Regions from separate parts of the Streptomyces sp. NPDC006872 genome, predicted to be linked through region 2. Evidence: predicted binding sites of a transcription regulator. Region 2 holds the regulator's gene; the other holds the start of a gene.
The links. The regulator HrcA, encoded in region 2, represses chaperone genes, less so after heat shock. The targets are predictions, from matches to a motif close to TTNGCACTCNGNNNNNCNGAGTGCNAA.
Positions count from the first base shown of each region.

Region 1: a site for HrcA is predicted at 4,658-4,684, ahead of groL (chaperonin GroEL). Genes of this name have one in related genera too.

Region 1 covers NZ_JBEYIL010000005.1:492,733-500,036, forward strand. Annotated here, with positions in the region: gene ABZ725_RS18040 (NADH:flavin oxidoreductase) at 1-263, opposite strand, end outside; gene ABZ725_RS18045 (acyltransferase) at 590-1,867, shown strand; gene ABZ725_RS18050 (hypothetical protein) at 2,052-2,750, shown strand; gene groL (chaperonin GroEL) at 2,873-4,495, opposite strand; gene ABZ725_RS18060 (cold-shock protein) at 4,832-5,038, opposite strand; gene ABZ725_RS18065 (MoaD/ThiS family protein) at 5,523-5,798, opposite strand; gene thrC (threonine synthase) at 5,852-7,162, opposite strand; SAM riboswitch class I at 7,181-7,304, opposite strand, start outside.
Region 2 covers NZ_JBEYIL010000011.1:333,762-341,065, reverse strand. Annotated here, with positions in the region: gene ABZ725_RS31405 (SpoIIE family protein phosphatase) at 1-198, shown strand, start outside; gene ABZ725_RS31400 (Dyp-type peroxidase) at 272-1,543, shown strand; gene hemW (radical SAM family heme chaperone HemW) at 1,666-2,898, shown strand; gene ABZ725_RS31390 (DUF3097 domain-containing protein) at 2,987-3,805, opposite strand; gene ABZ725_RS31385 (MBL fold metallo-hydrolase) at 3,840-4,562, opposite strand; gene hrcA (heat-inducible transcriptional repressor HrcA) at 4,746-5,762, shown strand; gene dnaJ (molecular chaperone DnaJ) at 5,763-6,899, shown strand; gene ABZ725_RS31370 (nitronate monooxygenase) at 7,044-7,304, shown strand, end outside.

The DNA of each region.
Region 1 (7,304 bases), on a different contig from region 2:
CGGGGAATCCGGTCGCTCTGCCCGGCGGACTCGTGCCCGACGTACGTCCCCTCGGTGACGATCAGACCGACACCGGCCGCGGCGCGCCGGGAGTAGTACGACGCCACGTCCTCGCCGGGAATGCCGTCCGGCGAGAACATACGGGTCATGGGCGCCATGGCGATGCGGTTCGGGACGGTCAGTCCGTTGATGGAGACCGGCCGGGAGAGGATCTCGGCGGCGCGCTCGGGGGCGGAGGCGGGAACGGGCTGGCTGACGCTCACGTGGGGGGCTCCTCTTGACGGGGACGATGGACCGACTGGTATGTGCACATGCATCAAGTGCCTCTGCAACGGAAACTCCCCCGCCCCCGCCCGCATTCCGGCCCGCGCGGGATACGCCCTGTGATCCCGGCCACCCACGGACGCGGCCGGCGCACATGAACAGGGGGGAGCGCTCCCACGTGAAGAGGAGCATGAGATCCATTGAACTGTTTTATGCTGAAACGGGAAGTTCCCGTTCCGCTTCCCGTTCCCCCTCCCTGTTGTCTTCCTCTTCCTCGCGATCACCCGCTCACCGGGACCGGGCGGCGGCGGGCGGTAGGGGTGGCATGTCGCGGCTGGGCTGGCTGGACGCGCTGCGCGGGATCGCGGCGCTCGTCGTCGTGTTCGACCACTCGGCGTACGCCTTCATGGCTGAGACACGGCAGGCCCTGATGCCGGAGTTCAACACCAGCCGCTACGGCATCATGGTGTTCTTCCTGGTCAGCGGCTACATCATCCCGGCGTCGCTGGAGCGCCGAGGCTGCGTCCGGACGTTCTGGATCGGCCGGCTGTTCCGCGTGTACCCGCTGGCCACGGCCGTCGTGGCAGCGGTCCTGACCGCGCAACTGCTGGGCTTCGCGGAGCTGCGCACCGACTTCGGCGGCCAGAGCCCGCTGACGGCGGCCGCCGCCCACGCCACCCTCCTCCAGGAGCTGCTGGGAACGCCCAACCTCCTGCTCGTCCTGTGGACGCTCTCCTACGAGATGGCCTTCTATCTGCTGGTCGTCGCCCTGTTCACGGTCCGCCGGCACCAGCGGTCGGCAGCGGTCTCGGCGACCCTGGCGGTACTGGCCGCGGCGAGTGCGGCGGCGGGGGTCGCACTCCCCGCCTCCGCCCTGTCCGACCGGCTCGGCACCGGCTCCCTGATCGCCTTCACCGCGGTCGCCCTGCTGCTCGCCGTCTGCTGCGCGAGTTCCGCTTCCCGGGTGCTGCAGGTCTTCGGAGGCGTCCTGGGCGGGCTGCTGGCACTGGCCCTGGTCGCCCTCAACGGCACGGTCCCCCTGTGGGAGGGCCTGGTCATCCTCGCGGTGATGTTCCTCGGCACGGTCGTCCACCGAGCCGAACACGGCCGGACCACCTGGCGGTACGCGGCCGCCACGGCCGTCCTCGTGATCGGCTGCGCGGTGGCGAGCGCGTCCTGGCACGGTGACGGAACCCATGCCACCCAGCGCGGCTGGATCACGGCCTTCCTCCTGGCCGTCCTCACCTTCGGCATCGGCCTGGCGCTGCGCAACCGGCGCATACCGCGCGCGCTGCTGGCACTGGGCACGATCAGCTACTCGCTCTACCTCGTGCACCCGGCCCTGCTGGCGGTGACCGACGCCACGATCGGCCGTCGGCCCCACGACAACCTCCTGCTCGAAGCGGCGTTCTTCGCGGCGCTGCTCCCCCTGAGCGCACTGACCTACCGCTGCATCGAAGCCCCGGCCCAGAACTGGGGCCGCCGACTGGCGCGGGTGAGATCAGCCCCCGCAACCGCCCCGAGGCTCAAGCATCCAGCTCCGAGCCCTGTTTGCAAGGAACGGGTGGAGGGCGTCAACCCACCCTCCCACCCGGCGAGTTGACGCGGAGCGACCGACCTGCCACGGAAGGTCACCACGCTCTAGCGTGCGCATAACGAAACAGCCCCCGCCAGGTGCTACCAACACCTGCGGGGGCCTGACCTACAAGATCGAAAGCAGTGGTCGATCCGTGGCTGACGCCAAGCTTAGTGCCGACCTCCCGCCCGTGCACGCATCCCCGCACCCGATGGCCAATCCGGGTTACGGAAAGCGCTCCGCACCGGGCCAACTCCGCCGCACCCATCACGACTTCGCGCACCTCCCGCCCCGCGAGGCGGCCATCGCCGCGTACATCGACCGGCTCCCCGATGGCACGGACATCTCGGTGAAAACGCTGGCCAAGACGACTCCGTACGGCCAGTGCGCGCTTCGCACGGCGCTCAACCGGATCCAGGCGGCCCGGCACTTGAGGCGCGGCCGGGAACGTCTGGAGGCCGACTCGGGCGAGTCCCGCTGGATCACCCGATCGTGGTGGTCGCGTACCGCACGGGACGACGACTGGTGGACAAGGTTCACGCGCGGCGACGTACCGGAGCCGGAACAGCCACCGGACCCGGACCGTCGCCCCACCCGCTCCCGCGCCCACATCCTCCTCGCCGCCCTGGGCCGCACGGCACCCGCGCTGTCCCTCTCCGCCGCCGACTGCGCGCAGCTCGCTCCGCTCGTGGAGGAGTGGTTCGCGCGCGGGGCCACGGAGGAGACACTCCGCATCGCCCTGACCGCCGGCCTGCCCACACCGGTGCACAGCCCGGCGGCCCTGCTCCCTACCTCCTCATCGACCGTGAAAACAACAGCGTCGTCGTCTACAGCGACCCCAAGGACGGCCACTACCAGCAGACCGCCTCCTACCCCTGGGGCACCGCCGTCGAGCTTCCGCCCCCGGTGAGCATCACCCTCGACACCGAGGAACTGAAGGAGTACGCGGGCTGAAACGCCCGAGGGCGGCACCCCCCGTTTCCGGGAAGTGCCGCCCTCGGTCCGAAGGACAGGCGATCGACCAGAGGTCGATCAGAAGTCCATGTCACCGCCCGGCATGCCGCCGCCGGCCGGCGCGGACGCCTTCTCCGGCTTGTCGGCGATGACGGCCTCGGTGGTGAGGAACAGCGCGGCGATGGAGGCCGCGTTCTGCAGCGCGGAACGCGTCACCTTCGCCGGGTCGATGATGCCCTCGGCGATCATGTCGACGTACTCGCCGGTCGCAGCGTTCAGGCCGTGACCGACCTGGAGGTTGCGGACCTTCTCCACGACGACGCCACCCTCGAGACCACCGTTGATGGCGATCTGCTTGAGCGGGGCCTCCAGGGCGAGCCGCACGGCGTTGGCGCCGGTCGCCTCGTCACCCTCGAGCTCCAGCTTCTCGAAGACGGCGGAGGCCTGGATGAGCGCCACGCCACCACCGGCGACGATGCCCTCCTCGACGGCGGCCTTCGCGTTGCGGACGGCGTCCTCGATGCGGTGCTTGCGCTCCTTGAGCTCCACCTCGGTGGCGGCGCCGGCCTTGATGACCGCGACACCGCCGGCGAGCTTCGCCAGGCGCTCCTGCAGCTTCTCGCGGTCGTAGTCCGAGTCGCTGTTCTCGATCTCGGCGCGGATCTGGTTGACCCGGCCGGCGACCTGGTCCGAGGAGCCGGAGCCGTCGACGATGGTCGTCTCGTCCTTGGTGATGACGACCTTGCGGGCCTTGCCCAGCAGGTCCAGGGAGGTGTTCTCGAGCTTGAGACCGACCTCCTCGGAGATGACCTCGCCACCGGTGAGGATGGCGATGTCGTTCAGCATCGCCTTGCGGCGGTCGCCGAAGCCCGGGGCCTTGACCGCGACGGACTTGAAGGTGCCGCGGATCTTGTTGACGACCAGGGTCGACAGGGCCTCGCCCTCGACGTCCTCGGCGATGATCAGCAGCGGCTTGCCCGACTGCATGACCTTCTCCAGGAGCGGGAGCAGGTCCTTGACGTTCGCGATCTTGGAGTTCGCGATCAGGATGTACGGGTCGTCGAGGACGGCCTCCATACGCTCCATGTCGGTGGCGAAGTACGCCGAGATGTAGCCCTTGTCGAAGCGCATGCCCTCGGTGAGTTCCAGCTCCAGACCGAAGGTCTGGGACTCCTCGACGGTGATGACGCCTTCCTTGCCGACCTTGTCCATCGCCTCGGCGATGAGCTCGCCGATCTGGGTGTCGGCGGCGGAGATGGAGGCCGTGGAAGCGATCTGCTCCTTGGTCTCGACATCCTTGGCCTGCTCCAGCAGGGCACCGGAGACGGCCTCGACGGCCTTCTCGATACCGCGCTTGAGAGCCATCGGGTTGGCGCCGGCGGCCACGTTGCGCAGACCCTCGCGCACCAGGGCCTGGGCCAGGACGGTCGCGGTCGTCGTGCCGTCACCGGCTACGTCGTCCGTCTTCTTCGCGACTTCCTTGACCAGCTCGGCGCCGATCTTCTCGTACGGGTCCTCGAGCTCGATCTCCTTGGCGATGGACACACCATCGTTGGTGATCGTGGGGGCGCCCCACTTCTTCTCGAGGACGACGTTGCGGCCCTTGGGGCCGAGCGTCACCTTCACGGCGTCCGCGAGCTGGTTCATGCCGCGCTCGAGGCCGCGCCGTGCCTCCTCGTCGAACGCGATGATCTTGGCCATGTGAAGTGGTCCTCCCGGACTGGGGTGGATTGCTCCGGACCGCGCTGGCGCCCGCGACGGACGGCTCGCCGGCCTGGCGGTTCCTTGCCCCACCTGGCCTGCGGGCCTCACCGACCCGGTCCTTCTTTGTCACTCTCACCTGCAGAGTGCTAACGCCAATGATTAGCACTCGGCATGGGCGAGTGCAAGCGACTCGGGAGGATCCGCAGGTGAACAACGGTGCGGCCAGCGGGGCGCGAGAGGCACCGGACGCACCGAAGGGCTCGTACCCCCCAGGAGGTACAAGCCCTTCGGATGTGACGTACAGAAGAACGACGCTGTCAGTCGGCGCGCGCTTCAGCCGGTCGCGAGACGGACCATGTCCGCCTGCGGCCCCTTCTGACCCTGCGAGATCTCGAAATCGACCCGCTGACCCTCTTCCAGGGTGCGGTAGCCGTCCATCTGAATCGCGCTGTAGTGGACGAAAACATCCGCACCACCGTCGACCGCGATGAAGCCGTACCCCTTCTCCGCGTTGAACCATTTGACGGTGCCCTGAGCCATGCCTAACTCCCCTATTACTGGCCCTTGCACAGATCCACACTTCGCGGATCCGGGTCAGACCTCACCCCCCAACGATTGGGGGCGTGCGCCGGAACGCGTCGACCGCGGCTGAATGTATCTGTCCAACTGCCCTCTGCAACAGGTCACTTGGACGAGAATTCTGGACGCAAAGGATCCGGAATGTGGCGAGAATTCGCCTGAATTCAGGGCAAGTCGGGCCCTACGAAAGCCACAAAAGCCGCGAAAGGTATACACACTTTGGCTGCTTCTTATCGGGCACGGGGCAGAAATCAAAGGCTCCGGATCCGGTGATCCGGACCGGGTTCCCCAACTGTACCGCGCTCAACCACACTGAATTGCCCCCTCCGCTTCTATCGCGGAGAGGGCAATTCGATGAACGCTCGGTAATCGCTGTTACCGACGGTTACTACCAACGGGTACTGAACAGCGGTCAGTCGCCGCTCGGCAGCCGCGCAGCCGCCGCTCAGCCGCCCGCGACCGCCGGGATGATCGAGACGCCGGCGCCGTCCGGAGTCGGCGTCTGAAGCCCCTGCTCGAAGCGGACGTCGTCGTCGTTGACGTACACGTTGACGAACCGACGCAGCTTGCCCTGGTCGTCGAGAACGCGGGCGGCGATGCCGGTGTGGTTCTTCTCGAGGTCGGCGATGACCTCGCCGAGGGTCGCCCCCTCGGCCTTCACCTCGGCCGAACCGCCGGTGTAGGTGCGCAGGATGGTGGGGATGCGGACGGTGACGCTCATGACTTTCGACCTCCGGTCAGGTGGAGCGCCCCCGCGGGGGCGCAGGGCAGTGACTAGCCGAGACCCGCGTCGCGGAACGACTCGAGGTTGGGCCGAATCGTCGCGGTCAGTCCCGTGCCGGCCACCGCGTCGAGCGTCTTGAGACCGTCGCCCGTGTTCAGCACGACCGTAGTGAGCGTCGGGTCGAGAAGACCGTTCTCGATCAGCTTCCGCGTCACACCCACCGTCACTCCACCGGCGGTCTCCGCGAAGATGCCCTCGGTCCGCGCCAGCAGCTTGATCGCGTCGACGATCTGCTCGTCCGTCACGTCCTCCACCGCACCGCCGGTACGACGCGCGATGTCGAGCACATACGGACCGTCCGCCGGGTTGCCGATGGCCAGCGACTTGGCGATGGTGTTCGGCTTCTGCGGACGGACGACGTCATGCCCCGCCTTGTACGCGACGGACACCGGGCTGCAGCCCTCGGCCTGAGCGCCGAAGATCTTGTACGGCTTGTCCTCGACGAGCCCGAGCTTGATCAGCTCCTGCAGCCCCTTGTCGATCTTCGTGAGCTGCGAGCCGGAGGCGATCGGCACGACCAGCTGGTCGGGAAGCTCCCAGCCGAGCTGCTCGCAGATCTCGTACGCCAGGGTCTTGGACCCCTCCGCGTAGTACGGCCGCAGGTTGACGTTGACGAAGCCCCAGCCCTCGCCCGCCGGGTCGCCGATGAGCTCGGAGCAGAAGCGGTTGACGTCGTCGTAGTTGCCCTCGATGCCGACGAGCTCGCCGCCGTAGACCGCGGCCATGACGACCTTGCCCTGCTCCAGGTCGTGCGGGATGAACACGCAGGAGCGGAAGCCCGCGCGGGCCGCCGCGGCGCCCACGGCGCCGGCCAGGTTGCCGGTCGAGGAGCACGAGAGGGTGGTGAAGCCGAAGGCGCGCGCCGCCTCGATGGCCTGCGCGACGACGCGGTCCTTGAAGGAGTGCGTCGGGTTTCCGGAGTCGTCCTTGACGAAGAGCTTTCCGGCGTCGACGCCCAGTTCACGGGCGAGGTTGTCGGCCTGGACGAGCTTGGTCCAGCCCGGGTTGATGTTCGGCTTGTCCGCGACGTCGGCCGGGACCGGCAGGAGGGGCGCGTAGCGCCAGACGTTCGCGGGTCCCGCCTCGATGCGCTTGCGGAGCTCCTCCGTGTCGTAGGAAGAGAAGTCGTACGCGATCTCGAGCGGGCCGAAACACTCCTCGCAGGCGAAGACGGGCCCGAGGGGGACGCGGTGACCGCACTCACGGCAGTTCAACGCCGCGGCCGGACCGAGGTCGACGGCAGAGGCGGAGCTGGAGGCGGAGGAAACGGTGGATTCGGTTGCAACGTTCTGCGCAGCCATGTGAGGGGAGGCCCTTTCTCCTCATCTTCCTCACGACGCACTTCGCCGTGAGACGGATTTGGCACCTTCCCGAGCCGGGAGCCTCACCACGACGACGTGGTCAGACCGGCTGGAGGGTTGCCGGGGCTTCATCGGGCCGTAT
Region 2 (7,304 bases):
TGCGTCACCGACGGAGTCACCGAACGGCGGTCGGGATCCCGTCAGTTCGACGACGGCGACGGCCTGGCGACCGCGCTCGCCGGCTGTGCCGGGCTCGACGCGGAGCTGATCGCGGAGCGGATCCGACGGCTCGTGCACGAGTTCGGCGAGCAGCCGCCGGAGGACGATCTGGCGCTGCTGGTGCTGCAGGCGGACTGAGAGTGCGGGGGATCGGCTAGGGCGGGGGAGACGGGGCGGTCGCACCGGCGGATGTATCGTCCCGTTCGTGCTGATGGCGAAGAATGCCGTATTTGATGCGCCCACCCGCCGACGCGTCCTGATCGCGGGCGCGGGAATCGGGCTGACCGTGACCGCCTGCACCCGTGACGCCGATCCGCCGCAGGGCGCTCCTGGGCCCGCCCTCGACGGCGTGCGCCAGGCCGGGGTGACGACCTCGCAGCAGGCCACCGCGCTGCTGCTGGCGTACGACCTCGATCCCGAACTGCGCGGCGCGGCGGGCGCACGTGCGCTCAAGGCGGTGCTCGCCGCGTGGACCCACGCCCTCGCGGAGCCGGATTCACTGGTGGTGCCCGAGGTGCCCGAGGTGCCCGAGGCGAACGAGCCGGACGAGTCGGACGAGGCGGATGAGGCGGATGAGGCGAACGAGCCGGACGAGTCGGGTGGGTCGGGTGAGCCAGACGGGCCGGACTGGTCGGATGGGTCGGATGGGTCGAACGGATCCGGTGCGGCCCGTTTCACCGCCACCGTCGGCATCGGCCCCCGCCTGCCCGGCCGCCTCGGCGTCCCCGTCCCCGCCGCCCTGCGCGAGCTGCCGCCCTTCCCCGGCGAGCGTCTCGACCCTGCGCGCTGCGGCGGCGACGTGCTCGTACAGCTGTGCGCCGACAGCGCCGACGCCACCGAGGCGGCCGCCGCGACCCTGACCCGGCTGGCCGGGGACACCCTGCGCCCGCGCTGGCGGCAGGCCGGCTTCCTGCCGCCGTCCCCCGACGGCGGCGGCACCCCTCGAGACCTGCTCGGCTTCAAGAACGGCAGCGCCAACCCGACCGCCGAGGAGTGCGAACGCTGGGTCTGGACGGGCGACGCCACCTACCTCGTCGTCCGGCGCGTCCACCTGAGCGTCGAGGACTTCGCGCGGCTCCCCGTGCACCGCCAGGAAGAGATCATCGGCCGTCGCCGTGAGACCGGCGGCCCGCTGGACGGCGGCCCCGAGCACGCCGACGTCGACATCCACGCCAGGACCGCGCAGGGCGGCGGCGGCCGGTACGTCACCCCGCCGCACTCCCATGTCCGCGCCGCCAGCCCCACCCTCGACGCCGGCGCCCGGATGCTGCGCCGCGGCTACTCCTACGCCGACGGCCCCACCGACCAGGGCCTGCTGTTCCTCGCCTTCATGCGGGACCCGGCGCTGTTCACCCGGGTGCAGCGGCGGATGGCCGCGCGGGACGAGCTGAGCAGGTTCAGCGAGGCCCGGGGCTCGGCGGTGGCGTACGTCCTGCCGGGGGCGCGTCCGGGACGGCCGCTGGGGGCGGAGCTGCTCGGCTGAGCTGCCGGACTGCCGGACTGCCGGACTGCCGGACTGCCGGACTGCCGGACTGCTGGGCTGCCGGACTGCCGGGCCGAGCCGGCGGAACCGGGGCGGTGCGGACGTGCGGGACAATGGACCCCATGCCTTCCGCACTCCCCGACGGTGAGCCCGTCCCCACCGACGGTGCACTGCCCACGCACGCGCTCGCCGGCGCCGCCGACCGCCCCCTCGGGTTCTATCTGCACGTCCCGTACTGCGCGACCCGCTGCGGCTACTGCGACTTCAACACGTACACCGCCACCGAGCTGCGCGGCACGGGCGGTGTCCTCGCCTCCCGCGAGAACTACGCCGACACGTTGATCGACGAGGTCCGCCTGGCCCGCAAGGTCCTCGGCGACGACCCGCGCGAGGTCCGCACGGTCTTCGTCGGCGGCGGCACGCCGACCCTGCTGCCCGCGTCCGATCTCGTACGGATGCTGGGCGCGATCCGCGACGAGTTCGGGCTCGCGGCGGACGCGGAGGTGACGACGGAGGCCAACCCGGAGTCCGTCGACCCCGCCTATCTGGCCACCCTTCGCCGGGGCGGCTTCAACCGGATCTCCTTCGGCATGCAGAGCGCGAAGCAGCATGTGCTGCGCGTGCTGGACCGGACCCACACGCCGGGCCGCCCCGAAGCGTGCGTGGCGGAGGCCCGCGCGGCCGGGTTCGAGCACGTCAACCTGGACCTGATCTACGGCACCCCGGGCGAGTCGGACGACGACTGGCGGGCCTCGCTGGACGCGGCTCTGGGCGCGGGCCCGGACCATGTCTCGGCCTACGCGCTGATCGTCGAGGAGGGCACGCAGCTTGCCCGCCGGATCCGGCGCGGCGAGGTTCCGATGACCGACGACGACGTCCACGCCGACCGGTATCTGATCGCGGACGAGGTGATGTCCGCCGCGGGCTTCGACTGGTACGAGGTGTCCAACTGGGCGACCTCCGCCGCCGGGCGCTGCCTGCACAACGAGCTGTACTGGCGCGGCGCCGACTGGTGGGGCGCGGGGCCGGGCGCCCACTCCCATGTCGGCGGGGTGCGCTGGTGGAACGTCAAGCATCCGGGGGCGTATGCGGCGGCGCTGGCCGCTGGGCGCTCGCCGGGCGCGGGGCGTGAGCTCCTGTCCGACGAGGACCGGCGGGTCGAGCGGATCCTGCTGGAGCTGCGGCTCCGGGAGGGGGTGCCGCTGTCGCTGCTGCGGCAGGAGGGAGTCGCGGCGGCCGGGCGTGCGCTGGCGGACGGTCTGCTGGAGTCCGGGCCGTACGAAGAGGGGCGGGCCGTGCTCACCCTGCGCGGGCGGTTGCTGGCGGACGCGGTGGTGCGGGACCTGGTGGACTGAGGGTTTTTCGCCCCCGCCGCCCCTTCCCGTCCCGTCCCTGGGGGCTGCCGCCCCCAGACCCCCGCTTTCGGCCTGGACGGCCTCGTCCTCAAACGCCGGACGGGCTGGGAATCGTCACGAAGTCGATCAGTTCCTCGACCCTGCCCAGCAGCTCCGGCTCCAGGTCCCTGTACGAGTTCACCCGGGCCAGGATCGCCTGCCACACCGCCCCCGTGTTCTCCGGCGGCCAGCCCAGCGCGCGGCAGACGCCCGTCTTCCAGTCCTGGCCGTGGGGGACGCGGGGCCAGGACTCGATGCCGACGGACGACGGCTTCACCGCCTCCCAGACGTCGATGTACGGGTGGCCCACGACCAGGGCGTGCTCACTGGTGACCGACCGGGCGATGCGCCATTCCTTCGTGCCGGGGACGAGGTGGTCCACCAGGATGCCCAGCTTCGCGTCCGGGCCCGGTGCGAAGTCGGCGACGATCTTCGGGAGGTCGTCCACGCCCTCCAGGTACTCCACGACCACGCCCTCCACACGCAGGTCGTCGCCCCAGACCTTCTCGACCAGCTCGGCGTCGTGCCGGCCCTCGACGTAGATGCGGCCGGCGCGGGCCACACGCGCGCGTGCGCCGGGGACGGCGACCGAACCGGAGGCGGTGCGGGTGGGGCGTACGGGACCGGCTGACGGGCGTACGAGCGTGACGACTCGGCCCTCCAGCAGGAAGCCGCGGGGCTCCAACGGGAACACGCGGTGCTTGCCGAAGCGGTCCTCCAGGGTCACCGTGCCCGCCTCGCAGCGGATCACCGCGCCGCAGAAGCCGGTGCCCGGCTCCTCCACCACCAGGCCGGGCTCCGCCGCGACCTCGGGGACGGGCTGGGGCTTCTTCCACGGCGGGGTCAGATCGGCGGAGTACTGGCGCATTCGGATGACGATAGGAGAAGCCGTGACCGGATGACTACGACACGCCGAATCGTGCCGCCAGCGCGTCCCGCTGCGCCCGCACGAACGCCGCGTCCACCACCGCTCCGTGCCCCGGCACGTACAGCGCGTCCTCGCCGCCGAGGTTCAGGAGCCGGTCGAGGGCGGCGGGCCAGTGGGAGGGGACGGCGTCCGGGCCCGCCTGCGGTTCGCCGGACTCCTCGACCAGATCGCCGCAGAAGACGACCTCCGGCGAGCCGGGGGCGGCGGGGACCAGGATCGCCAGATCGTGGGCCGTGTGGCCCGGGCCCACGTTCGCCAGCAGGACCCGGCGGCCCTCGCCCAGGTCGAGGGTCCACTCGCCGCAGACCAGATGGCGGGGCCGGACGAGCGTGTCCACGGCCTCCGTCGCCGCCGTCTCGTCCAGGCCGTTGCGCACCGCGTCCGCCCGCAGCTCCTCGGCCGACACCGTGTCCACGCCCACCGCCCCGAAGACCTCCGCGCCCAGGAACGCGGCCGCGCCGAGGACATGGTCGAAGTGGGGATGGGTGAGCGCGAGATGGGTCACACGCCCGCCGGTGAGCTCCTCGGCCTGCGCCCGCAGCCGGGCTCCCTCCACGAGGCTCGACCCCGCGTCGACCATCAGCACCGCGCCCGCCCCGACGACCAGCCCGACGGTGCAGTCCCAGCCCGGCAGCCGGCATCGTCCGACCCCTGGCGCGACCCGCTCCCACCCGAGCTCTTCCCAAGTCACCGTCATACCGCGACGCTAGCCCCATATCGCCCCCGCCCGACCACCTGCCGTCGGCCGACCTTGCCCCCGGTGTACCCCACAGCCGTACACTGGGCCGGGGAACGCTGGCACTCGGAAGCGAAGAGTGCCAGGGACGGTGTCAGGGCAGGCGCCCAGGGGACTGGGGACGACTTCTGGAGGTGTGCGCGGTTGCTGAGTGAACGCAGGCTCCAGGTGCTGCGCGCCATCGTCCAGGACTACGTCGGCACCGAGGAGCCGGTCGGTTCCAAGGCGCTCACCGAGCGGCACAACCTCGGCGTCTCCCCGGCGACGGTCCGCAACGACATGGCCGCCCTGGAGGACGAGGGGTTCATCGCCCAGCCGCACACCAGTGCCGGGCGGATCCCCACGGACAAGGGCTACCGGCTGTTCGTCGACAAGCTGGCCGGCGTCAAGCCGATGACCGGTCCGGAGCGCCGGGCCATCCAGAACTTCCTCGACGGAGCCGTCGACCTCGACGATGTGGTGGCCCGGACCGTTCGGCTGCTCGCGCAGCTCACCCGGCAGGTCGCCGTCGTGCAGTACCCGTCGCTGACCCGCTCGACCGTGCGGCACGTGGAGCTTCTCTCGCTCGCGCCCGCACGCCTGATGCTCGTGCTGATCACGGACACCGGGCGGGTCGAGCAGCGGCTCGTGGACTGCTCGGCGCCCTTCGGGGAGACGTCTCTGGCGGATCTACGCGCGCGGCTCAACAGCCGGGTCGCGGGCCGCCGCTTCGCGGACGTGCCGCAGCTGGTCGAGGACCTGCCGGAAGCCTTCGAGGCGGAGGACCGCGGCACGGTCACGACGGTGCTCTCCACCCTGCTGGAGACGCTCGTCGAGGAGAACGAGGAGCGGCTGATGATCGGCGGCACCGCCAATCTCACCCGCTTCGGACATGACTTTCCCCTCACTATCCGGCCCGTCCTGGAAGCCTTGGAGGAGCAGGTCGTGCTCCTCAAGCTCCTTGGCGAGGCGGGAGATTCGGGCATGACCGTACGCATCGGTCACGAGAACGCCTATGAGGGACTCAACTCCACTTCGGTGGTGTCGGTCGGCTACGGTTCGGGCGGCGAGGCAGTCGCCAAGCTCGGCGTGGTCGGACCGACCCGCATGGATTACCCGGGAACGATGGGAGCGGTACGAGCGGTGGCACGGTACGTCGGACAGATCCTGGCGGAGTCCTGAGTGGCCACGGACTACTACGCCGTTCTCGGCGTGCGCCGCGATGCGTCGCAGGAAGAGATCAAGAAGGCCTTCCGGCGGCTCGCTCGCGAGCTGCACCCGGACGTCAACCCGGATCCGAAGACCCAGGAGCGGTTCAAGGAGATCAACGCCGCTTACGAGGTGTTGTCGGACCCGCAGAAGAAGCAGGTCTACGACCTGGGCGGCGACCCGCTGTCCCAGGCGGGCGGCGGAGCCGCGGGCGGCTTCGGGGCCGGTGGCTTCGGCAACTTCTCGGACATCATGGACGCGTTCTTCGGGACGGCGTCGCAGCGCGGGCCGCGCTCGCGCACCCGGCGCGGCCAGGACGCGATGATCCGGCTGGAGGTCGACCTCGAGGAGGCCGCCTTCGGCACGACGAAGGACATCCAGGTCGACACGGCGATCGTCTGTGCCACCTGCAGCGGTGAGGGCGCGGCTCCGGGCACGACCGCCCAGACGTGTGACATGTGCCGCGGCCGCGGTGAGGTGTCGCAGGTGACGCGGTCCTTCCTGGGCCAGGTCATGACCTCGCGGCCGTGTCCGCAGTGCCAGGGCTTCGGAACCGTGGTTCCCACGCCCTGCCCGGAGTGCGCCGGTGACGGCCGCGTCCGCTCCCGCCGCACGCTCACGGTGAAGATCCCGGCCGGTGTCGACAACGGCACCCGGATCCAGCTGGCGGGCGAGGGCGAGGTCGGCCCCGGCGGCGGTCCCGCCGGCGATCTGTACGTGGAGATCCACGAGCTGCCGCACGCGATGTTCCAGCGCCGCGGCGACGACCTGCACTGCACGGTCACCCTCCCGATGACGGCGGCCTCGCTCGGCACGAAGGTGCCGCTGGAGACGCTGGACGGCCTGGAGGAGGTCGACATCCGGCCCGGCACCCAGTCCGGCCAGTCGATCCCGCTGCACGGCCGGGGCGTCACACATCTGCGGGGCGGCGGACGCGGCGACCTCATCGTGCACGTCGAGGTGCAGACGCCGACCAAGCTCGACCCCGAGCAGGAGCGGCTGCTGCGCGAGTTCGCCAAGCTGCGCGGCGAGGAGCGGCCCACGGGTCAGTTCCAGCCCGGTCAGCAGGGCCTGTTCTCGCGGCTGAAGGACGCCTTCAACGGGCGCTGAGCCCACCGAAAGGCAACCGAAAGGCACCGAAAGGTCAGCCCCAAGGGCGACCGGAAGGTACCGGCCACCGGCACGCGTGCCGGTGGCCTATGCCGATGGACGGCCGGATTCGGACTTGTTCGGAGGACGTGACAACATGCCGTCATGTCCTCCGCACTGACCGATCTCTTCCCTCATCCGATCGTGCAGGCCCCGATGGCGGGCGGTGTCTCCGTCCCGCAGCTCGTCGCGGCCGTGGCCGAGGCGGGCGGGCTCGGGTTCCTCGCCGCCGGGTACAAGACGGCCGACGGCATGTACCAGGAGATCAAGCAGCTGCGGAGCCTCACCGGCCGCCCCTTCGGCGTGAACCTCTTCATGCCCCAGCCCGAGTATGCGGAGACGGGCGCCGTCGAGGTCTACGCCCAT